DNA from 4 places in the Bacillus cereus group sp. BfR-BA-01383 genome. Region 2 is predicted to be linked to each of the others. Evidence: riboswitches for the same ligand, from Rfam matches in the RefSeq annotation. Region 2 holds a riboswitch; each other region holds the start of a gene.

Region 1 (6,096 bases), on a different contig from region 2:
CGAAATAGATAATGATAAAGCGCTCTCGATGGAATTCGAGGGCGCTTTATATTATATTGGAAGAGGGATTTGGTAGAAAAATATGGGGGGATATTATGAAGATTCAAGTTGTATTGTCAGGATATGGGACAGTAGGAAAAGAGTTTATTAAATTATTACATGAAAAATATTTATATATAAATGAAACATATGGAATAGATTTAGTTGTAAGTGGTGTATTAGGTAGAAATATTGCAATACATAATGAGGAAGGTTTGTCTATTCATCATTTATTGATGTATGGTGACGGTACTGCTGCGATTGAAAAATATATAGAGCATCATCCGAAAGAACGTGCAACAAATAACATAAGTGGTTCTGTATTGGTAGAATCAACTGTTACAAATCTTAAAGATGGAAATCCAGGGAAACAATATATAAAACAAGCAATTAAGAAAAATATGGATATAGTTGCAATTTCAAAAGGAGCACTCGTTACAAACTGGAGAGAAATAAAGGAAGCAGCAAAGCAGGCTAATGTACGAATTCGATATAGTGGTGCAACTGCCGCGGCACTACCGACATTAGATATTGGACAATTTAGTTTAGCTGGTTGCAATATTGAAAAAATAGAAGGAGTTTTAAACGGGACGACTAATTATATTCTTACAAAAATGTATGAAGCAGATATGACATTTGAAGAGGCTTTACAAGAAGCGCAAAATAAAGGGATTGCTGAGACGAACCCAACATTAGATATAAGTGGTTCCGATAGTGCATGTAAATTGTTACTTTTGACAAACAGTTTAATGAGAGTAGAGAATACGCTTACAGATATACATGTAAAAGGAATCGAAAACGTTACAAAACAACAAATACGAAATGCTAAGGAACAAAATAAGTTTATTAAATTAATTGCATCAGCGTATAAAGATAAGGATGGAAATGTGAACCTTAATGTTGAACCTTATGAAATAGAACAGGAACACCCACTTGCAAAAGTAAATGGGACAGAAAAGGGAATAACGTTTTTTACAGATACGATGGGGCAAGTTACTACAATTGGTGGAGCATCTAATCCACGCGGAGCTGCAGCAGCAGCTTTAAAAGATGTAATTAACTTATACCGAAAAGATTTGTAAGACCGTACCGCCCATTATAGAAAATACATATGTAGTGGACCTTTTGAGAATGAAATAAATATGCAAAAATAATTGCAGGGGGTAAGGAATTGTTTAAGGATTTTAAAGTTGTAAAAGATCGTCCCGTTTATATTCAATTAAAGGATTATTTGAAAAAGATGATTATGAAAGGGCATTTGTTAGGGAACCAAAAAATCCCATCAACAAGGGAACTGAGCGAATTATTATCAGTGAGCAGAAATACAGTACTCTCTGCTTATGCGGATTTAGAACAAGAAGGGCTCATTTATGCAGTTAAAGGAAAAGGAAATTTTGTTGCGAAGGTGGATATAAGTAACACCTCGTCTGTTGAAATAGATTGGAAAAATAGACTTAATACAGTTACCGCATTAGCGGATGAATTAGATTTAATGAAACATGGAGTTCGCTGGGAAAAAGGAATGATTGTTTTTAATAGTATAGCCCCGGACGAAAAGCTATTTGATGTTGAAAATTTCAAAAGAGCTTTTCTTACTCGTATGTCCATTGAAGGAGATATCGTATTGAATTACGGATATGCAAAAGGTTATCGACCTTTAATGAATTATCTACTTCATTACATGGAAATGAAAGGTGTAGATATTTCGAACAAAGATATTTTAATTACAAATGGATTTACAGAAGGGTTAGATATTGTACTATCTTCTTTATCGAAGAAATCAGGGCGTGTTATTTGTGAGAATCCAACTCACCATGCTGCACTGAAGCTTTTTCGCTTGCATGGACTTGAAGTTCATGGGATTAATATGAATGAGGATGGTATTGATACGAATGAAGTAGAAAAAAGTTTACGTGAAAAGGATTTTGATTTTGCTTATTTAATTCCTTCTTATCATAATCCAACCGGTATAGTTACGAGTTCGGAGAAAAGAACGGAACTGATGAGATTATTTTCAAAATATAAGATTCCGATTATTGAAGATGGGTTTAATGAAGAATTACGTTATTCAGGCTCACATTTAGCACCATTATTAACTTTTGCTGGGGCTGGTAATAATGTAATTTATATTAGTAGCTTTTCAAAGGTACTTTTCCCTGGTTTACGAGTAGGTTGGATCATTTCAGATAAAGAACTGATACATTATTTAGAAAGTGTAAAAAGAGCAAGAACGATTCATACTTCTACGTTAGATCAAGCTGTTCTGTATCAATATTTACATGAAGGGTATTTTGAAAAATATTTAAAAAAAGCAAGATCTGTTTATAAGAAAAAATATGAGTTAGCTGTTGAGGCATGTAATCAGTACATTCCGTTTAAAAGAATGACTGGAGATGGTGGACTTCATTTATTTATAGAGTTAGAAGAAATAATTAATGCCCGCACACTTTTACAAAAGTGTTATGAGAAAGGCGTAACGTTTTCTCCTGGAGATGTTTTTTATTCTGATGGTGGGGGAGCGAATACCTTCCGATTAGGCTTTTCACGTTTGAAAGAAAAGGAAATAGTTAGCGGGATTCAAATAATTGGTGATACACTAAAAAATGAAATTTGGAGTTGAGAAAATGAGAATTGGCGTTATTATGGGAGGAGTATCCTCTGAAAAACAAGTTTCAATTATGACTGGGAATGAAATGATTGCACATTTAGATAAAAGTAAGTATGAAATAGTTCCAATTACGTTAAATGAAAAAATGGATTTAATTGAAAAAGCGAAAGACATTGATTTTGCGCTACTCGCATTACATGGAAAATACGGAGAAGATGGTACAGTTCAAGGAACGCTTGAGAGTTTAGGTATTCCTTATAGCGGTAGCAATATGTTATCTAGCGGTATATGTATGGATAAAAATCTTTCAAAAAAGATTTTGCGCTATGAAGGAGTAGAAACACCCGATTGGATTGAACTTACAAAAATGGAGGATCTAAATCTTGAAGAGTTAGAGAAGTTAGGATTTCCGTTAGTGGTAAAACCTAACTCTGGCGGCTCGAGTGTTGGAGTAAAGATCGTCAAGGATAAAAATGAATTAATTACAATGCTGGAAACTGTATTTGAATGGGATTCAGAAGTAGTAATTGAGAAGTATATAAAAGGCGAAGAGATTACATGTTCCATTTTTGATGGGCAACAGTTACCGATTATTTCAATTCGACATGCAGCCGAGTTTTTTGACTACAATGCAAAATATGATGATGTTAGTACAATTGAAGAAGTTATAGAACTTCCAGCTGAAATACAGGAACGTGTAAATAAAGCGTCACTGGCTTGTTATAAAGCATTAAAATGTAGTGTTTATGCAAGGGTTGATATGATGGTGAAGGACGGAATTCCATATGTAATGGAGATTAATACATTACCAGGGATGACGAAATCAAGTTTATTACCAAAAAGTGCAGAGGCTGCGGGGATTAATTATAGTAAACTATTAGATATGATAATTGAAACTTCATTAAAAGTAAGGAAAGAAGAAGGTTTTTAAAATAATTGTGCAATTAAAACTTTTGATAGTTCCGCGAAGTATGCTATGATAATTACAATACGACAACTAAATATTTATCCACTAGGGGGGCCTTTTATAGGCTGAGATCAAATGTATTTTTGAGACTCTTAGTACCTGATCTGGTTAATGCCAGCGTAGGGAAGTGGGAAAGACTGATAATATGTAATCAAGATATTTATAATGTCTATTTCACTTTCTTTACGCCTGTAAAGAAAGTTTTTTTATTTTACAGCTTTAATAAATGGGATAAATATTTATGTTTTATAAATTATTGGAGGGATTTAAATGACTTTTTCACAATCATTACGCAAAGAAGTAGATTCAATTTGGGAAGCTAGTTTTAATCACCCTTTTGTAAAAAAACTTGGCGAAGGAACGTTAGATTTAGCTAGTTTTCGCTATTATGTGCTTCAAGATTCATATTATTTGAGTCATTTTGCTAGAGTACAAACTTTAGGAGCTGCAAAAGCTCTTGAATTAGAAACGACTGCCCGTATGGCGCACCATGCTCAAAATACGTATGAGGCGGAATTATCATTACATGAGAATTTTGCCAAAAAGCTAGGGATTACAAAAGAAGAAAAAGATCATTTTATCCCTGCGCCAACTGCATATGCGTATACTTCACATATGTACCGTGCTGCGTATGAAGGGCATTTAGGGGATATTATTGCAGCTATTTTACCTTGCTACTGGTTATATTATGAAATTGGTGAACGTTTAAAAGTGTGTCAACCTGAAGAGCCAATTTATCAAGAATGGATTTCTGCTTATGGATCTGATTGGTTCCGCACGTTAGTTGAGGAACAGATCGCTCGGTTAGATGCTATAGCTGAGACAGTAACAGAGGCAGATCGTAATCGTATGAAACAGCATTTTATTATTAGTAGTCAATATGAATATTCATTTTGGGATATGGCTTATACATTAGAAAAGTGGCCAGTGAATACTGATGTAAAAGATGTAATTGGATAAAGAGTAGAGGTATTGCTATACATAGGTATAGACAATACCTTTTTTTATAGTTTTTTGATGATCAAGACAAATGAAGAAAGGAAGTAAGAATTATATGGAAAAATTAAGGTTATTAACATTGTTGTATTCATTTGCAAAATCAAATGATTCGATTTCAAAGGTAACAATTACGTCGGTAAGGATAGGTATAACTTGATCAATATCGTTTTTTATAGCTTGAAATGGCCTGGCCCAGTCGATCCCGTGATTCCGGTAGGCGCCCAGTATCGCCAGTAGGTCCTGTAATACCCGTCGGTCCAGTGTTACCAGTTGAACCAGTTGAACCAGTAGTACCTGTTGGGACCTGTTGGAAATTGAAAAGGTTGCATAGGTGGGAGTGTAGGTCCGATTGAACCTGGATTTAATGCAGCGGAGGATAAAAACTTGTCCAATATAATTCACCTCTGAAAAATTCGTGTTACTAATAGTAAATGCAATGATAGAGCAAAGCGAAATGGACAAGCGATTGTATATGTGGAATTTAATAAAATAGTGATTTTAAAAAGACTACTACCTTAGTTTCTTATGTGAGTAGTAAAGTGACTTCCATTATTCGTGGTTTAAATGAAGTGGTATTGGTTTTAACTCGACTTCAAATAATTCACTTTCAAGTTCATTAAGTGCATACATTGATATAGGGTATGGAGATGTATTAGACAAAACTTGTGATGAAATAGGTTCTCCTGATGATGAGAAAAATGTAACAAACACTTTTGAAAGTGGAGGGACCATAATAATTACATGGTCAGTTTTTTGTAACGTATTAACCAACTCCAAAATTATATAGTTTTATAAGAATTTAAAACTATATTCGATAAATATACAGATATTCTTATTAATGCTTTTCCATTAGTGAATTGAGAAAATTAATATTCATTGTAAACAATCTAAGAGCACACATGTATGCGTGCTCTTAGATTAGAAAGATAGTTTTCTATGAGTGGGGGCCTCATAAAATAGCATATGCTTGTCCGATTTAAATGTGTGTCAAATCTATAAAAATATATTTTGGCATGTATAAGAAAAATTAAATGTTAATTGGCTAGCATTGTTTTTTTATTAATGAATTTGTGCAACCGTTAAAGCTGCAGAACGAATGTCTACTGTACCAATTACTTCAACAAGTACAATTTGAATTAAATCACCAGGGTTTAAGTTAATTAGAATGAGGGTAAGTATTAGTAAAAAACTTATTTTAGCATTTGGTACTTTAATTTAGTTGGAGTATGATGAGGTTGTTCTACTTTACATATTTTATTATTACATGTATATATTCAGCCGCGATGCGTGAGTGTCGTGGCTTTTGTGTTCCTTATTGAGGTTAGTATTCTGTTGCTAATTTCAAAGATCCTTATTGGGAAATTGCTTACTACGATGATGAGGGTAAAGTGATTCAAAGCTTCCAGAAGGGAGAGTATGCGATATAAGTAAAAAAGGACGAGCAGTCGTACCTGCTGTCCTTTAATAGGAGAAAAATTATTCT
Region 2 (6,096 bases):
AAGTTTTAAATCAAAGCTTGTGCGTGTAATAATGTAGGTCTTCAGCCATACGGTCAAAGCTACGAATAAAGTGAAACGCACATTTTGAAATTGTGATTTCAAGGTTTCTTTCATTCATTTCCACCCTTTCTCTATCAGGCTTGGTCGATTTTGGAGCGAAAAATGCTAAAATAAAAAATACATAGTTTTCTTTGCCATAATTAGAGGTTCTATATTCACCCATATACGACTATAACTATGCATACCCTTTTGGTTTCTTTTGTTGCTCATAAGCATAACGTCATTTCTGTATTATACAACAAAATTCATTTCTGAGAAACACTATAACATTTTACATTTTTTGTATGTGAGTTGTCACTACCAGTGAAAACTTTAACATTCGTTTATATGTCCGTCAACTAGAAAATATAACAAAGATGGAACAAAGTGTTAAGTGAAAGTGAAAATTTCCATGGTTGAGAAATAAGAAATGAAGATGGGTAAGTGGTTGTCTAGAAACCTATTATATGAAGGAAAGTGTGTGAAAATTAACGAACACTTGTTCTTTTTTGGTTTGTTTGTTACAATAAAAATTCATTGATAGATTATGTGTAATTTTGATGAACTTTTACTGATAACATATTGTAGCTTATTTCTTTTAAAAATAGGGAGGCTTTCACATGGAACAAAAATTTTCAGTTGAAGCGTTTTGGAAGAAAGTAAAACATGTTGCAAAGCAAGCGGGGCAGTCGGTTATTTATGCCAGTTTATTATTGTTTTACGTTTTACAAAGACCTGATGTTCCAAAACGAGTGAAAATTATTGTAATTGGAGCACTTGTTTATTTTATCACACCGATAGATGCTATCCCAGATTTCGTTGCTGGAATTGGTTATACGGATGATTTAGGGGCGCTAACGGCCGCGTTAATACAGGTGTCGTTATACGTCAATGAAGAGGTGAAAGATAAGGCGCGAGTGAAATTGGCAGAATGGTTTAGTTCGGATATAGACACATCATTTATCGATCAGAAATTAGATCAATAGGTGAGAACTGTCATAGGATGACAGGGCGAACGTAAGCGAGGAAGTGCATTATGCCATCAGGAAGAACGCATACGAAAATAAACTTAATATCCCTTCCGGTTGTTTTGTTTCTGCTTTTTTCGTATGGATTAACAAATTTTGATTTTTTATTAACTTTTGCAATTGGCTTTTTAGTAGGTACTTCATTTTTAACACCTGATTTAGATACGTACAGTAATGCGTATAATAAATGGGGATTCCTGCGTATATTTTGGTATCCATATAAAAGGATGATGCCGCATCGTTCCTTTTTTACACATACGGTTATACTTGGTGATGTGATTCGTATCGCATACATGTTAATCGTATTTTCTCCATTTTTATTCCTATTAAATGTAATAGCATTTGATGGGAATTTAATAGAAATTGCGAAGGAACATGAGGTTGAAATTGTAACGTTCGTAATGGGAATTGTTGTGGCAAGTACGCTCCACATTATAGCGGATAAAGTGAATACGCGCCGAAAGAAAATGATGAGAAAAAAGAAAAAACGCAGAAGATAAAGTGAAACTTTAATCAGTGGGGGGCATCCCCTACGGATTATTAGCCCACACCAATCGGGCGTTTACGGGATAAAGGACACTTGCAATTTGCAAGTGTCCTTTTTAATTAAACGTTTGTTTAAAATTAAGCTTTCAGTACTTTAATACCTTTTACGATATTCCAAATGAAGTAGTATAAGCTAATGATTCCGCAAATACATAAGACGATGATTGCTCCAATTCCAAGTGTTACGTCTGGTTGATCAGATCCGATGCCCATAATTCCTAGAATAACTAATCCAATAAATGAAGCGATGCTTGGAATGATATGTGTCCATAGAGCACGTTTTGCATGTGGTTTTGTTTCAGAATCGCCCACAATCCATACGATAATAGGGAATAAGATAGGTGCGAATAGTACACTAAAGTATGATAAAGCAGCTAATATTTTGTTTCCGTTCATATGTATCACCTCATGAATAATTTCCGTTGTTATACATTCATTATGCAATAATGTTGGCAAGCTTCCTATCGATGAACATTACAAGAACGTGACGTTTTTGTAAGATTTCTACATTAAATAATGAAATTTTCAAAAAAATCTTTTTAAATAAAAATTGTTATGATAAAGTATAAAAGAAGTTATTGAAAACGTTTTCCGGAGCGTTTTTATTTTTAGACTTAAAGGTATGATGACCTGATAGTCTATTGATAAGGTTATATCTATTTAAAAGGGGATTCTTTAGGGGGAGAGAACAATGAACACATGGACACAAGTTTACGATCCGTTCGGTAACATTTGGATTTCGGCAGCAGTCGCACTTATTCCAATCATCTTTTTTTTCTTAGCTTTAGCAGTATTCCGCATGAAGGGGTATGTGGCAGGATTTATTACAGTTGTACTTACAATTTTGGTGGCGTTATTCGCGTATAAAATGCCATTCACAATGGCAATGGCAGCGACCGGATACGGTTTTTTATACGGATTATGGCCAATTGCTTGGATTATCATTATGTCGGTATTTTTATATAAAATTTCTGTGAGAACAGGTCAATTCGATGTGATTCGTGCGTCAGTATTATCAATTACGAACGATCATCGTTTACTCGTTATTTTAATCGGTTTTTCATTTGGCGCATTTTTGGAAGGGGCAGCAGGGTTTGGTGCACCAGTAGCAATCACGGCAGCGCTTCTTGCAGGTCTTGGCTTAAATCCTTTATATGCAGCAGGTCTTTGTTTAATCGCAAATACTGCACCGGTAGCGTTCGGAGCGATGGGCATTCCAATTACGGTTGCTGGACAAGTAACAGGTATTGATCCGCATAAAATTGGACAAATGGCTGGACATCAATTGCCATTCTTATCATTATTTGTTCCGTTCTTTATCGTATTTTTAATGGATGGATTTAAAGGAGTAAGACAAACATGGCCTGCGTTATTTGTAGCAGGTAGCTCATTTGCAATTACACAGTTCATTACAGCGACATTTTTAGGACCAGAACTTCCTGATATTACGTCAGCGCTTGTAAGTTTAGTAAGTTTGTCGCTATTCTTAAAAGTTTGGCAGCCGAAAGAGATTTATCAATCTAAACAAGCGGATAGTGAAGTAGCCGCGGCAACGACAACGACATCAACATCTATGCCGAAACTAACAGTAGGAAAAGTAGTAAAAGCGTGGTCTCCGTTTATTATTTTAACTGTGATGGTAGTCATTTGGAGCCAAAGTTTCTTTAAAGCATTATTCGCTCCAGGCGGCGCATTAGAGAGTCTTGTATTTAAGTTTGAAGTCCCAGGTTTACACAATTTAGTAATGAAAGCAGAGCCGATTGTAAATCAACCGACGCCTTACGAGGCAATTTTGAAGTTTGACGTATTATCAGCAACGGGAACAGCAATTTTAATTGCTTGTATCATTTCTATCTTTATTTTGAAAATGAGTGCGAAAGATGCAGTAGTCACATTTAAAGAAACGTTAAACGAACTTAAGATGCCAATTCTATCAATCGGATTTGTGTTAGGATTTGCGTTTATCGCAAACTATTCTGGTTTATCTTCTACATTAGCATTAGCACTAGCAGGAACTGGCGGATTATTCCCGTTCTTCTCACCGTTCCTAGGTTGGATTGGCGTATTCTTAACAGGATCAGATACGTCAGCGAACGCACTATTCTCAAATTTACAAGCAATTACAGCGCAGCAAGTCGGTGTATCTGAAGTGCTTCTCGTTGCAGCAAATACAACGGGCGGTGTAACAGGTAAAATGATTTCTCCGCAATCGATTGCAATCGCTTGTGCGGCGGTTGGTCTTGCTGGGAAAGAATCAGATCTGTTCCGCTTTACAGTGAAGCATAGTTTATTCTTCGTAATTATTGTGGGGATTATGACATATGTACAGGCTTATTATTTAACTTGGATGATTCCGTAAACAACAAAAGAAATAACCTTTGCATTTTTCAGATTATCGTGTATGATGGGAAAGTATTGAAAATTAAATCAGTGATAAACTAGGGGTGCCTAACGTATGCGTAGGCTGAGAGAGAAGCGCGTGAACTTCTTAACCCTTTGGACCTGATCTGGCTCGTACCAGCGTAGGGAAGTTAACGGCTTTACATAATGATGCCTTTTATGAGCCAGGTCCTTATTTTTTTATGGACCTGGCTCTTTTTATTTTGGCATGCGCTGGCCATATCTCGTCCTTGTCACGAACAGGGGGGTAACAAAGGTGATGAAACAATCTGTTTCAGCTGAGCAAATTGAATTGAAGTCGAGTTTACCAGGAAGTAAGAAAGTGTATGTGGATGGACCACGCGCGGGTATGAAAGTGCCGATGCGTGAGATTGAACAAAGCGATACAAATGGTGTTCCAAACAAGCCGATTCGTGTGTATGATACGAGCGGTCCTTATACAGATCCTGCGTATAAAGTGGAGTTGGAAAAGGGGATTCCAACGCCGCGTCATTCTTGGATCATGGAGCGCGAGGATGTAGAGGCATACGAAGGGCGCGAAGTGAAACCAGAGGATGATGGTGTGAAAGTGGCTTCGAAACATACACCTGTTTTCCCGCAAATGGATCGCCAGCCGCTTAGAGCGAAGCAAGGTGCCAATGTAACGCAAATGCATTATGCGCGTAATGGTATTATTACGTCTGAGATGGAATATGTTGCGATTCGTGAAGGAGTAGAGCCTGAGTTTGTTCGTAAGGAGATTGCAGAAGGTCGTGCAATTTTGCCAGCGAATATTAACCATCCGGAAGCAGAACCGATGATTATCGGGCGTAATTTCCATGTGAAGGTAAATGCGAATATCGGAAACTCAGCTGTCTCTTCTTCTATTGCAGAAGAAGTAGAGAAGATGACGTGGGCGACTCGCTGGGGTGCAGATACGATTATGGATTTATCTACAGGTAAAAATATTCATACGACGCGTGAGTGGATTATTCGTAATGCTCCGGTACCAGTTGGAACAGTGCCGATTTATCAAGCGCTTGAAAAGGTAAATGGAATAGCAGAGGATTTAACGTGGGAAGTGTATCGTGACACGTTAATTGAGCAAGCGGAGCAAGGCGTGGATTACTTTACGATTCACGCTGGTGTATTACTTCGTTACATTCCAATTACTGCAAAGCGTACGACAGGTATCGTTTCTCGTGGTGGTTCAATTATGGCACAATGGTGTTTATTCCATCATAAAGAAAACTTCCTATATACTCATTTTGAAGAGATTTGTGAAATTATGAAGCAGTACGATGTTTCGTTCTCTCTTGGAGATGGATTACGTCCAGGTTCCATTGCAGATGCAAATGATGAAGCGCAGTTTTCAGAGCTTGAGACACTTGGTGAATTAACGAAAATTGCTTGGAAACATGATGTGCAAGTTATGATTGAAGGACCTGGGCATGTACCGATGCATTTAATTAAAGAAAATATGGAGAAAGAACTTGATATTTGTCAGGGCGCGCCGTTCTACACACTTGGGCCGTTAACGACAGATATTGCACCAGGATATGACCATATTACATCAGCGATTGGGGCTGCGATGATCGGATGGTTTGGAACGGCGATGCTTTGTTATGTAACGCCGAAAGAACATTTAGGTTTACCGAATAAAGATGATGTTCGCGAAGGTGTTATTACGTACAAAATCGCTGCGCACGCAGCTGATCTTGCGAAAGGGCATAAAACGGCCCATCAGCGTGATGATGCACTTTCAAAAGCACGCTTTGAATTCCGTTGGCGCGATCAATTTAATTTATCTTTAGATCCTGAGCGCGCGATGGAGTATCACGATGAAACGTTGCCAGCAGAAGGAGCGAAAACAGCTCATTTCTGTTCGATGTGTGGACCGAAGTTTTGTAGTATGAGAATTTCACATGATATTCGTGAATATGCGAAAGAAAATGATTTAGAAACGACAGAAGCAATTGAAAAAGGTATGAAAGCGAAAGCGAAAGAATTTAAAGACACTGGTAGTCATTTATACCAATAACACGTTACACCTCTTTACTTGATTGATCACATTGTAGTACCTAACTTAATTATAGAAGAAGCC
Region 3 (6,096 bases), on a different contig from region 2:
AAGGACCCAACTTGGTATATAATAAACGTTAATACATAAGCAACAACTAATGGATAAACGACAGAGAAAATTGTCCATTTCACCGATCCTGTTTCGCGTCTAATAACAGCTACTGTCGCTAAGCACGGAACATATAATAAAACAAAGAACATAAATGCGTACGCTGATAAAGCAGTATAATGTGCCCCCATTACATTTCCTAGCACATCTTCTTTAACCGCATAAATAATCGCCATCGTTGAAACGACAACTTCTTTTGCCAAAAATCCTGTTAAAAGGGATGCCCCAGCTTGCCACGTTCCAAAGCCGAGCGGTGCGAATAGTGGCGCGATAAAACCACCAATCATCGCTAAGAAACTGTCTCCCATATCAACACCAAATCCTGATGGACCTGCATAGTTTAATAACCAAATGACAACAGAACCACCGAAGATGAATGTACCTGCTTTACGAACAAATCCTTTACCTTTCTCCCACGTGCTCAGCCATAACGTTTTCGCTTGCGGCACACGGTAAGGAGGTAATTCAATTACGAAAATAGATTTTTCCGCTTTTAAAATAGTAAGAGACATAATTTTTGTAACGAGTAATGCAAGAACAATACCTGCAACATATAAAGAAAACACAACAGTCGCCTGACTATGAGGGAAGAACACTCCCGCAAATAATGCATATACAGGTAAACGTGCTGAACAAGACATAAACGGTGTTACAAGGATTGTAAGTAAACGCTCTTTTTCCTGTTCAATCGTTCTCGCTGCCATAATACCTGGCACATTACATCCAAAACCAATAATCATTGGAATGAATGCTTTCCCGTTCAAGCCAAAGTACTCCATAATACGGTCCATAACAACTGCAATGCGCGCCATATATCCTGAGTCTTCTAATAATGAAATGAAAAAGAATAGTGCAAAGATTTGTGGCACGAATACTAATACTGCACCAACACCGGCAATAATACCTTCTGTAACGAGCGCTTGAATAAAATCAGAAGCTCCAACAGTTGTGAGTCCAGCTGTTACCCAATCTGTAAGCTGCCCACCAAAAAAACCATCTAACATATCAGATAACGGTGTCCCAATCCACGTAAACGTAACCTGAAAAATAAAAAACATAACTGCTAAAAAGATTGGAAGTCCTAAAATTTTATGTGTAATTAACCTATCAATTTTTTCCGAAAAAGGAATTTTCCCTTCTTTCTCATGCTTCATAACATTTGTTTTTAACTTTTCAATATACGCTTCACGAGTCTTGTAAATATGCTCCTCCAACGTACAATCAAGTTTTCCTTCTAAGCGAGATCGAACGGCTACAAGTTCCTTATAAATTGGCAGTGCTTTCATTTCTTTTTCTACTACTTCGTTATTGCTTAGAAATTGAAGGGCTAACCATCTTGGATGCTCATAATTTGCTGTCTCTAAAAGAGAAATTACCTCGCCGATCCCCTCATCCATTTGTACACCATATGAAATAATGAATGGCTTTTTCTCTTTTTGTTTCTCTTCATGAAGAGTAGTAAGTAATTCTTCACAGCCTTTTCCGGTTCTTGCGATGACAGGGACGACTGTTACACCTAATATTTCTGATAATCGTTTTACATCAATAACAATTCCTCTTTGCTTTGCCACATCAACCATATTTAAACCAATTGAAACTGGCTTACCAAATTCAAGTAATTGCAACGTTAAATGCATATTTCGCTCAAATTGCGAAGAATCCACTATATTTAACATATGATGAAATTCGTCTGTTAGTAGAAAGTTTGTAACGACACCTTCATCACGTGAAACTGGATTTAAATCATAAACGCCTGGTAAATCAATTAATGTTCCTTGCTTATCTTTTAATTTACCAACCTTTTTTTCTACTGTTACACCGCTCCAGTTTCCTACATACTCATAAGAACCAGTAAGTGCATTAAATAATGATGTTTTCCCTGTATTCGGATTTCCTAGCAAAGCAACCTTATTCACGCTAATTCCACCTTTATCATTTTCGCGTCACAATGACGAATACTAATTAACTGTCCGCGACACTCCAATGTACAAGGACCTTTAAACATCGCTTTCTGTTTTATGCGAAGCTCGCTTCCTTCCGCAAGGCCGAAAGCAGCTAGTCTTCTCTTTAATAAATGATCTAACGACTGAATACTTTTTACTAACACTTTCTCACCAATTTTAATATCTACTAAGCTCATAACCTTCCCCCTCAGAAGAGAATGATAATTATTTTCAAACAATTATATCATACTCTATTTCACTTGGACTATATCTTTTTGCTTCATATTTATTAACATTTCAATACAATTATATTTCACTTATTGTCATACAAGCTTCATTTGCCATTCTCATCCATTTCGCTTACAATAAACAATAGCAAATAAAGAATCTCGTTATCACAGGGGGAGCCTTACCGCTGAGAGGGAACATTTTCGTTCCGACCCTTTGAACCTGTTAGTTAATGCTAACGCAGGGATTGTGCAAACGTCCGAAATACATACCTCTTTTTTATTTACGTATTTCGTATCCTCCTATGATAATGTTCTTTTTTGTGCAACTTGGATTTAGGGGGAGACAACATGCGTAACACCAATTTACAAGCGATGATCGAATCTGCTATTCTTGCAGCCTTCGCCATGATTATCGACATTTTACCATTATCACTTAAACTTCCAACAGGTGGTTCCATTTCATTTGCAATGATTCCTATTTTTATTATCGCATACCGCTGGGGCTTCAAAATGGCTTTCTTAGGAGGCTTAATTTGGGGACTATTACAAATTGTTGTAGGTGATGCTTACATTTTAACACCTATTCAAGCATTCATTGAGTACTTCATTGCCTTTGCCTTTATCGGATTTGCTGGACTCTTTTATAAGCAAATTCAGCAGAGCTTAATTAACGGTGAAAGAAAGAAAACAATTTCCTATATTATCCTTGCTACATTTATCGGTAGTCTAGCTCGCTACTTCTGTCACTTTATCGCCGGTATTATTTTCTGGGGGCAATATGCACCGAAAGGTCAATCAGCTGTGCTATATTCATTAATTGTAAACGGCAGTACTATGATCGGTTCTTTCATACTATGTACTGTATTACTAATTCTTTTATTTACAACTTCACCACGCTTATTCAAAAGCATCGGTGCTTATCAACTAAATTCAAACAAAAAGAGCGCTTAATTAGCGCTCTTTTTTCATATCGTAATATCAATTAAAAATACAATAAATGCACAAAAGAAAATAAATACGATCACACCTAGTAAATTGCTATTCACGGCTAATCTACTCCTTACATAACCTCATTTTCTATTCAAAGTATACTGTTTAAAAATAAAGATTAGGTAAAGATAATATGAAATTAAATTAAAAAAGCGTAACATATATTGTCTACGCTTTTTTCGGTAAATAAAAATAAAATAATACACCATCTTCTGTATTCTTTACCCCATATTCAGCATCGTGCAATTCTAAAATATTCTTTGAAATTGCAAGCCCAAGCCCCGTTCCACCTTGCGAACGCTGACGAGCTGCATCCACACGGTAAAAACGATTCCAAATCTTATCTAATTGCTCTTCTTCGATGTGAGTACCTTTATTTTCAATACACACTTTTATACGATCCTCTTGCTCTATTGTAGAAATAATAATGTCCTCTTTATTTGGTGTATATCGTATTGCATTCGTAATAAAGTTCACGATGACTTGTTCAATCCGATTTTGATTTGCAATCACTTCAAATGAACGTATATTTTTATGAACACGCAGTTCTTTTTTCTCTATTTCCACAGAAAGATGTTCACATATATCTTCAATTACTGTATCAATATAAAATGAATCCTTTTTCATTTTATATGTACCTGACTCAAATTTAGCTAACTCAAGCATATCCAAAATTAACATATCCATTTTGTCTACTTCTCGTTCCATCGCTTGAAAATAGTACTCTTTTTTATGTTCAGCTACCCCATCTTTTAAAATAGAAATACAGCTTTTCATAATACTTAGCGGTGTTTTTAATTCATGTGAAACACCAGAAATAAATTCTTTCCGCGTCTTTTCTAGCTTTCTTTCCTTTTCAATATCTTGTTCCAGCTGTCCAATATGCGAATGGAGTTTATTCGATAGCACATTAATATTTTTCGATAAATCCCCAATTTCATCTTTTGAAGTAATCGGTATTTTTTCTGTGAAATCTAGATGAGCTATTTTTTTCGTTGTATCATTTATTTTTAATAACGGTTTGGCAATTTGTTTTGAGTAATAGAACGAAGCTAGGAAAATGAGAATGACTACAAATGCAATGATGTAGATGTAATAATCTTGCACCATTTGTACAGCTTCATCGACTGGTTGCAAAGATGCCATTGCATATATATGTCACTGATCCGTCTTTTTCTTTTATCGGTTTCATTAATAATTTATATTTTATATCATTTTTTTCATAATCCATTGTTTGTGTTGAATATTGTATTTTATTACTCTCTTTTAGTAATAAATCCGTTTGAAATTCCTTTATACTATCCAAAAATAAAGTGTTTTTATAAATTGGATTTACGAGGCCTTTTACATCAGGAAACTGTACTTTCGTAACACGCCCTCCTATATAAATACCTGATTCTTGGGCAGCTTGTTCCTGAACGACCGGCTTCTTTTCCTTAGTAACTTGCTCCTCAGCTGCTTTCTTTTTCTCCTCATTTAATTTACTCATTTTCTCATTAAATGCTTTTTCTAACGGTTTATTAGATCCGCTTAAATTCTGCTTAACTAACGAGAAAGAGAATGGAATAAAACTATCTTCTTTTTTCACTCCAGAAAAATAAATTTCTTGTCCTAAAAACTGATCTACTGCTTTATTATCAATCTCCTCTATATTGATGAGGTTGTATAAGGGCATCTTGAATATTTGTTGTCCAAAGCTCTTCTGTTGCCTACGGTCTATCGTTATCTCAAAATAAAAATCCTCTGCATATTTTAAATTCCCATTCTGATCTAATGTCGTAATCCACGTATTATTTTCCCTTAAAAAATCTTGCTCCAAGTTCTGAATTTCTTCTGCATTTCCTGTATAATTTAAATAATTCTTCTCAAAGGCATTTAAATTCACTTTAATATCTTCTACTTTTCGATTCGCATAATATTGCTTGAAAAATATCGTTTGTCCAATAAATATCGTCGCTAAAATGAGCATGCATAATGCTGTTGTAAGAGTAAATAATTTGAGTACAATTCCTTTCCTCATACATTCCCCTCAAATTTATAACCTGTCCGTACTACAGTTGTAATGTACTTTGCTTTCTCTCCTAATTTATTTCGTAAATTACGAATATGGCTATTAACCGTTCGATCATCACCAACAAATTCATATCCCCAAATTCTTGAAATGAGTTGCTCCCGTGTTAAAACAATCCCTTGATTTTTCATGAAATACGCTAATATTTCAAATTCTGTATGTGTTAAATTAATGTCTGCCTTATCTACTGTAACGGTGCGTGACGGAAAATGGACGTGAATACCGTGAATTGATAGCGTATCATCTTCATTCTCTAAAAGTTGCTTTGTTACTTTTCTACTTTCTAACAATCGTTTCGCTCTTGCTAATAAAATTGGCGGACTATACGGCTTCGTTACATAATCATCTGCTCCAAGTTCAAAACCAAGGAGCGTATCATCCTCATCAACACGTGCCGTCAGCATAATAATCGGAACCCCGGACGTCTTACGAATTCTTCGGCAAACAGACCATCCATCGAGTTCCGGTAACATAATATCTAGAATAACTAAATCAACCTCTTCTTCTTCAAATAAAACTAAAGCTTCTTTCCCATCTCTTGCTTCAAACACTACATATTGTTCATTCAAAAAATAATCTTTTAATATTTCACGCAAAATATCTTCATCTTCAACAATTAAAATGTTTTTTGACATAATTTATGTATCCCCTCCCGCTTTCAGGAACTATAATTTTATTTTGAATGACTAGCAGTTAATTTCGCCTCGATAATATATCTATCTGGTGCATCCCCTATATAATCAAATGGATAGCAAGTCGTCAGTGTTAATATTGGTTCTTCTTTTTTTATAATAACAGTACG
Region 4 (6,096 bases), on a different contig from region 2:
TATTCTTTTTTATTGGTGCGACGATGAACAAAGAATGAGCTTAGAGAAAAAATATAATCTTAGTTTTATTTATGAAAAATATGCTTGTGGATAAACAGTAATTTTTCATATAAAAAATTAATATAAATTAAAAAGGATCTCAAGTTTATGTGAGATCCTTTTTTGTTAGTAAAACAAGGAGAAAGTAACTAAGATAAGAAATAACATTCCATAAAGGAGAAGTTGTGCAGTATAACTTCCTTGTATACCAAAAAAAGTATTCATTTTTTTATATAAATTCAATATATATTTCATTGGATTATCTTTGAAATATTGGTACACAGTGTCTCCTCTTTCTAAGCTTCTTGTTCAAGTTTTTTGTTATTAGGGACATTAATGTATCTAGCTATGAATAATAAAATAGCCATAAAGAATACAGGAAGTACAGTAGATAAATAAAAGCCATTACTAATAACATTTGTTATAAGGGCACTTAATAGAAAAATAGCATTATAAATATGGGCAATTTTTTGTTTTAGTTGCACTTGAAATGATTCCATCATAATTTCTAAAGCAACAAAAGCAATGATAATAGATAAAAATACTGTGTTCGTATTATAAATGATTAAACAACAGATTAAACCTAAAAAGGCTAAGTATTCAATTAAGAGAGGTATATTGCGTGGCATACAATTTACCTAACTAAATATGGCAGTGGATTTACTGCATTAGTTTTTTCAAAATTCCATTCCCCATTATGTAATTCAAAATGGAGATGTTGTCCGTATGAATGACCTGTGTTTCCCATATGACCTACTAATTGCCCAGTTTGTACTTGATCCCCAGCTTGTACAGTACGATCTTTCATATGAGCATAAACGGTTGTATATAATTTCCCGTTTATTTGATGGGCGATGAAGACGACATTACCGTAACTAGCTGAATAATAAGATTTCACAACTTTACCTGCAGCAGCAGCTTGAATAGAGACGTTACCTTGTGCTGCAATATCTATACCATAATGCATTTGTTCCCAACGCATATCAAAGGTTGAGCTAACTCTTCCTTGAGTAGGGAATTTGAAAACTGCTGGAATTGCTGAAGATTGAGTTGTTTTAGCTTGTGATTGCGGTTGATTTTGATTTTGTACTACATAGTGTTTTGCCACATATCCGTATCCTGTACCAAAACGAATTTTATACCAAGTTCCTACAGTTTCTACTACTTGCACTTGTGTACCATTTTGTAATGAACCAAGTAGAGTACTACTTGTACTAGCATTACTACGTACATTAAGTTTTGGTGTTGCAACTGTGTACTTCGTATTATTTTGAACTGTAATTCCTTTTACTAAAGGCTGTGAGCCATTAGATATGAATGCTTTTTGTACATAACCTGTTTGACCATTATGTAAAATCTTATACCAGTCACCTTGCTCTCCTTGAATGGTAACAAACTTACCATTTGGTAATACATCTAAAATTGAAGATTCTAAATTAGGTTCAGAGCGAAGGTTTAATGCATTAGCATTGACGATGTATTGATTATTAGATTGAAGTTTGTTTTTTAGTAGAATAGCATCTTTTTGTACGTAACCTACTTTATTATTAACAGATACTTTATACCAATCATTCGTTGTTTCAAGTATATTCACTTTCGTATTAAAGCGGATTTTATCAATAGATGTGCTATTTGTATTGTCTTCTTTATGTAAAGCTGCTTGATCGACTTTGACATATCCAGTTTTAACATTAGATAATTGTTCAGCATTTGCTTTTTGTATATTTGTTTCTCCCATAGAAGGTAGTAAAGAAGCAATTGCGACAGTAGTTGCTGTTAGAGCAGTAGCTTTCATATTCATATAATAGAGACCTCCTCTAGTTGTATAGTTGTAATTTTATTATAGTATAAATATATAATATAGGGGGTGTATTCACATAAATGTAATATGAAATCAATATAAAAATAAATTTTTTGAGTATAATGATTCCTTTTTATCCAATTCATTAGGATGTTATTTTCTAAAATGGAATATAATTATTGTATAGTTCAATTATTTCATTGACAATTAAGAAAATTAAAACAGTTGATGATGTCTTATTACGGTGTTATACTGACAGTGATAATTTTATAGTTTGCTAGGAGAGCTGGTGTTGCCAGCTGAGAGTGGGCCGTAAGCCTTTGATCCTTTTTATTACCTGATCTAGATTATGCTAGCGTAGGGAAGCACTTCGGACACTAACAATGAGTCCCCGTTTCTTTGCGTATAGAAACGGGGCTTTTTTATTTGAAAATTTCATATTGAAACCACTAGGGGTGCTTGATGTGCTGAGAGAGGAATAATCCTTAACCCTTACAGACCTGATCTAGGTAATACTAGCGAAGGGAAGTGGAACAACGAATAAATTATCCTTTTATTTGCTGTAACCACTTCTTATATAGAGAAGTGGTTTTTTATTTAGATACACATATTGAAAGGGGAAATAGAAATGAAGTTTTGCGATAGATTATTAGAAACTGTGCAACCTGTTTGGGAGATGAGTCATAATCATCCGTTTGTAGTAGGTATGGGGGATGGTACGTTGGAAAAAGACAAATTCCAGTACTATATTATTCAAGATTATTTATATTTGTTAGATTATGCAAAGCTATATGCGATTGGTGTTGTAAAAGCAACGAATCCACAAGTAATGGGAAAGTTTGCTGAACAAATTGATGGAATATTAAATGGTGAAATGACGATTCATAAACAATATGCAAAAAGACTTGGTATTTCTGCACAAGAGATGGAATCTGCGAAACCATCTGCTAAAAATTTAGCCTATACAAATTACATGATGTCTGTATCTCAAAATGGCACACTTGCAGAATTAATAGCGGCACTTCTTCCGTGTATGTGGAGTTATTGGGAGATTGGAAAGCGTTTAAATGATATTCCTGGAGCGAGAGATCATGAGTTCTTTGGAGAGTGGATTCAAGGATATAGTTCTGAAGAATACGGTAACCTTTGTATTTGGTTAATAGATTTATTAAATGAAATGGCAGTTGGAAAACCAGAGAAAGAGCTAGACCGATTAGAGGAGATTTTCTTATATTCCAGCCGATTTGAATATTTATTCTGGGATATGGCTTATCGTAAGGAGATGTGGGGTTTTGAGGAGCAAGAACATACTACAGTTTCATAATGTTTCTTTTCATTATGATGAGAAACCAATCATCAATGAATTAAATGCTTCTATACAAGAGAAAGAATTTGTAAGTATTATCGGACCAAGTGGTTGCGGGAAAAGCACTTTATTTCGCCTTATTACGGGCTTAGAAGAGGCAAGTACTGGACAGATAGAGCTGACAGAAACAAAGAGTCATCCTGTAGGGTATATGCCCCAAAAAGATATGCTCTTGCCGTGGAGGACGATTATTGAGAATGCGGCTTTACCGCTAGAGTGCCAAGGTGTGCAGAAGAAAGAAGCGCAAGTAAAAGCGAAAGAACTGTTACATAAATTTGGTTTACAAGGGTACGAGAAAAAATATCCGAAAGATTTATCTGGTGGTATGAGACAACGCGTATCTTTTATCCGAACTTTATTAACAGGCGGGGAGATATTATTGTTAGATGAACCGTTTAGCGCATTGGATGCTTTAACGAAGGCATCTTTGCAAGAATGGTTGTTTGAACAATGGAAAGAGTGGGAAAAAACAATTTTATTTATCACTCATGATGTTGAAGAAGCGCTCTTCCTTTCGAATCGAATTTTAGTAGTGGAGAAGCAGCCGATAACGACATTGACTGAGCGGATTGTGCCGCTTGATCATAATCGAACACGAAAGGATTTATATAAACCGGACGTGTTAGCGCTGAAAGATGAGATTCTTAGTATGTTACAAAGGCAGGTACTTGTATGATGAACCGATTGAAAGAATTAGTTCCTGCCATTACCCTTTCTAGTATTTTACTCGTTATGTGGGAAATCGGAGCAAGAATTGTAGATGAGATGTACATTTTACCGTCACCGTCTGCAATTGTAATGAAGATATGGAAACTAAAAGATATATTATTTACGGTTCATTTACCGGCAACATTATACGTCGTTTTAATAGGTGTTGTTATTTCTGTCGTATTAGGCGTAGGGCTAGCAATGTTAATGAATGCGAGTACATGGATGGAAAGAGCATTTTATCCATTATTAGTTGCCTCACAAACGATTCCAATTACTGCGCTTGCCCCGCTCTTCGTTTTATGGTTTGGATACACAATCTGGAGTAAGGTTGTTGTTACCGTTTTAATTACGTTTTTCCCTATTGCAGTCAATACGTATGATGGACTGCGTAGTACGAAGAAAGAGTGGGAGGAGCTCTTAGTTACATATGGGGCAACGAAAAAAGATGTTTTTCTTAAGCTAAAGTTGCCCTCTGCTCTTCCGTACTTTTTCTCAGCATTAAAAATTGCAGTTCCGCTTAGTGTGATTGGGGCAGCAATTGGAGAATGGCTCGGTGCACAAGCTGGGCTTGGATATTTCAGTAAAAGGATGATGACCCAGTTAGATGGTGCGGGTGTATTTGCACCAATTGTATTGCTATCATTATTAGCTATTTTTTTCGTCATACTTATTTCTATGTTAGAGAAGAAATTCATTAGTTGGAGGAAGCATTCATGAAATTTTTAAAACGCATCTTTGTGTTTACATTATTAGTTGCAATGATTGCAGGGTGCTCAAGTAATTCAGCATCAGATAAGAGTAAAAAAGAGAAAGAAATAACGGTCATGCTTGATTGGTATCCAAATGCGGTGCATAGCTTTATTTATGCCGCAATTGAAAAAGGCTACTTTAAAGAAGAAGGAGTAAAGGTAAATATTAAATTCCCTTCTAATCCGACTGATCCATTAACGTTAGCTGCAGCAGGGAAAGTGACAGTTGGTCTATATTATCAGCCAGATGTTGTTATGGCCAGAGCAAATGAACAAATTCCAGTGAAATCAATTGGAGCTGTCGTACGTTCACCGTTAAATCATGTCGTATCGCTGAAATCAGCAGGCATTCAATCACCGAAAGATTTAGAAGGCAAAACAGTAGGTTACTCTGGAACACCTTTAAGTGAAGCGTATTTAAAAACGATGATAAAAGAAGATGGTGGTAATCCTGATACGGTGAAAGTAGTTGATGTTGGGTTTGATTTAGTGCCAGCATTAATTACGAAAAAAGTGGATGCTGTAACAGGGGCATACATTAACCATGAAGTACCTGTTATGCGTCATGAAGGCCATGAACCAGCGTACTTTAATCCAGCTGATTACGGAGTACCGAACTATCATGAACTTGTGTTTGTAACAGGTGATAAAACGTTGAAAAAAGATAAAGAAGCGCTGCAAGCCTTTTTACGTGGGGCGAAAAAAGGGTATGACTTTATGAAGAAAAACCCTGATGAAGCATTAAATATTTTATTAGATCATCAAGAAAAAGAAAACTTCCCACTTGTACCAGAAGTTGAGAAGGAAAGTATGAAAATTTTATTAGAGAAGATGGAAACGAAAGATGAGCCATTCTTATCAGATTCAAAAGAGTCATGGGAGAAACAAAATAAATGGTTGAAAGAAAAAGGGATGACGAAAGAAATCGTTCCAGCCGATGAACTATTCGAAAACATTTTAAAGTAGGCGAATGAATATGAAAAATGAGCTCCATGTAATCTCAAATGGTCACATGCCATTCGAAGAGTTAGTGAATGTAGCGATGCAAATTGAGAGTGAGATTGATTATTTGCATATTCGTGAGCGTGAGAAAAGTACGAAGGAATTATATGAAGGTGTGGAAAGTCTTTTAAAAAAAGGCTTTCCAGCATCTAAACTTGTTATAAATGACCGAATTGATATTGCTATTTTATTAAATATCCCGCGTGTGCAGCTAGGATATCGAAGTACAGATGTAAGGTCAGTGAAAGAAAAGTTTTCGTATTTGCATGTTGGTTATTCCGTCCATTCTTTAGAAGAAGCGATAGAGGCTTTTAAGAGTGGGGCTGACTCGCTCATTTATGGTCATGTATTCCCAACAGAGTGCAAAAAAGGTGTGCCAGCGAGAGGGTTAGAGGAAATTTCGGACATTGCAAAGAGCTTATCGATAC

The links. Region 2 has a riboswitch for thiamine pyrophosphate ahead of thiC (phosphomethylpyrimidine synthase ThiC). Riboswitches for the same ligand answer to the same signal wherever they lie in the genome.
Positions count from the first base shown of each region.
Region 1: another riboswitch for thiamine pyrophosphate. It lies ahead of tenA (thiaminase II); the one in region 2 lies ahead of thiC (phosphomethylpyrimidine synthase ThiC).
Region 3: another riboswitch for thiamine pyrophosphate. It lies ahead of thiT (energy-coupled thiamine transporter ThiT); the one in region 2 lies ahead of thiC (phosphomethylpyrimidine synthase ThiC).
Region 4: another riboswitch for thiamine pyrophosphate. It lies ahead of tenA (thiaminase II); the one in region 2 lies ahead of thiC (phosphomethylpyrimidine synthase ThiC).

Region 1 covers NZ_JAKUFP010000022.1:63,040-69,135, forward strand. Annotated here, with positions in the region: gene MR065_RS18825 (homoserine dehydrogenase) at 96-1,121, shown strand; gene pdxR (MocR-like pyridoxine biosynthesis transcription factor PdxR) at 1,211-2,659, shown strand; gene MR065_RS18835 (D-alanine--D-alanine ligase) at 2,664-3,578, shown strand; TPP riboswitch at 3,652-3,757, shown strand; gene tenA (thiaminase II) at 3,885-4,574, shown strand; partial or broken gene MR065_RS27480 (exosporium leader peptide-containing protein) at 4,802-5,005, opposite strand.
Region 2 covers NZ_JAKUFP010000036.1:22,481-28,576, forward strand. Annotated here, with positions in the region: gene MR065_RS22795 (LTA synthase family protein) at 1-114, opposite strand, end outside; gene MR065_RS22800 (YkvA family protein) at 660-1,025, shown strand; gene MR065_RS22805 (metal-binding protein) at 1,076-1,567, shown strand; gene MR065_RS22810 (magnetosome magnetite crystal formation protein family) at 1,692-2,009, opposite strand; gene lldP (L-lactate permease) at 2,305-3,972, shown strand; TPP riboswitch at 4,044-4,159, shown strand; gene thiC (phosphomethylpyrimidine synthase ThiC) at 4,273-6,033, shown strand.
Region 3 covers NZ_JAKUFP010000002.1:50,992-57,087, reverse strand. Annotated here, with positions in the region: gene feoB (ferrous iron transport protein B) at 1-1,976, opposite strand, end outside; gene MR065_RS02470 (FeoA family protein) at 1,973-2,200, opposite strand; TPP riboswitch at 2,394-2,496, shown strand; gene thiT (energy-coupled thiamine transporter ThiT) at 2,561-3,184, shown strand; partial or broken gene MR065_RS02460 (sensor histidine kinase) at 3,392-5,243, opposite strand; gene MR065_RS02455 (response regulator transcription factor) at 5,240-5,929, opposite strand; gene MR065_RS02450 (class D sortase) at 5,968-6,096, opposite strand, start outside.
Region 4 covers NZ_JAKUFP010000050.1:11,536-17,631, reverse strand. Annotated here, with positions in the region: gene MR065_RS25200 (DUF3965 domain-containing protein) at 1-94, shown strand, start outside; gene MR065_RS25195 (hypothetical protein) at 336-668, opposite strand; gene MR065_RS25190 (SH3 domain-containing protein) at 674-1,840, opposite strand; TPP riboswitch at 2,110-2,221, shown strand; TPP riboswitch at 2,282-2,384, shown strand; gene tenA (thiaminase II) at 2,469-3,164, shown strand; gene MR065_RS25180 (ABC transporter ATP-binding protein) at 3,133-3,882, shown strand; gene MR065_RS25175 (ABC transporter permease) at 3,882-4,634, shown strand; gene MR065_RS25170 (ABC transporter substrate-binding protein) at 4,631-5,632, shown strand; gene tenI (thiazole tautomerase TenI) at 5,643-6,096, shown strand, end outside.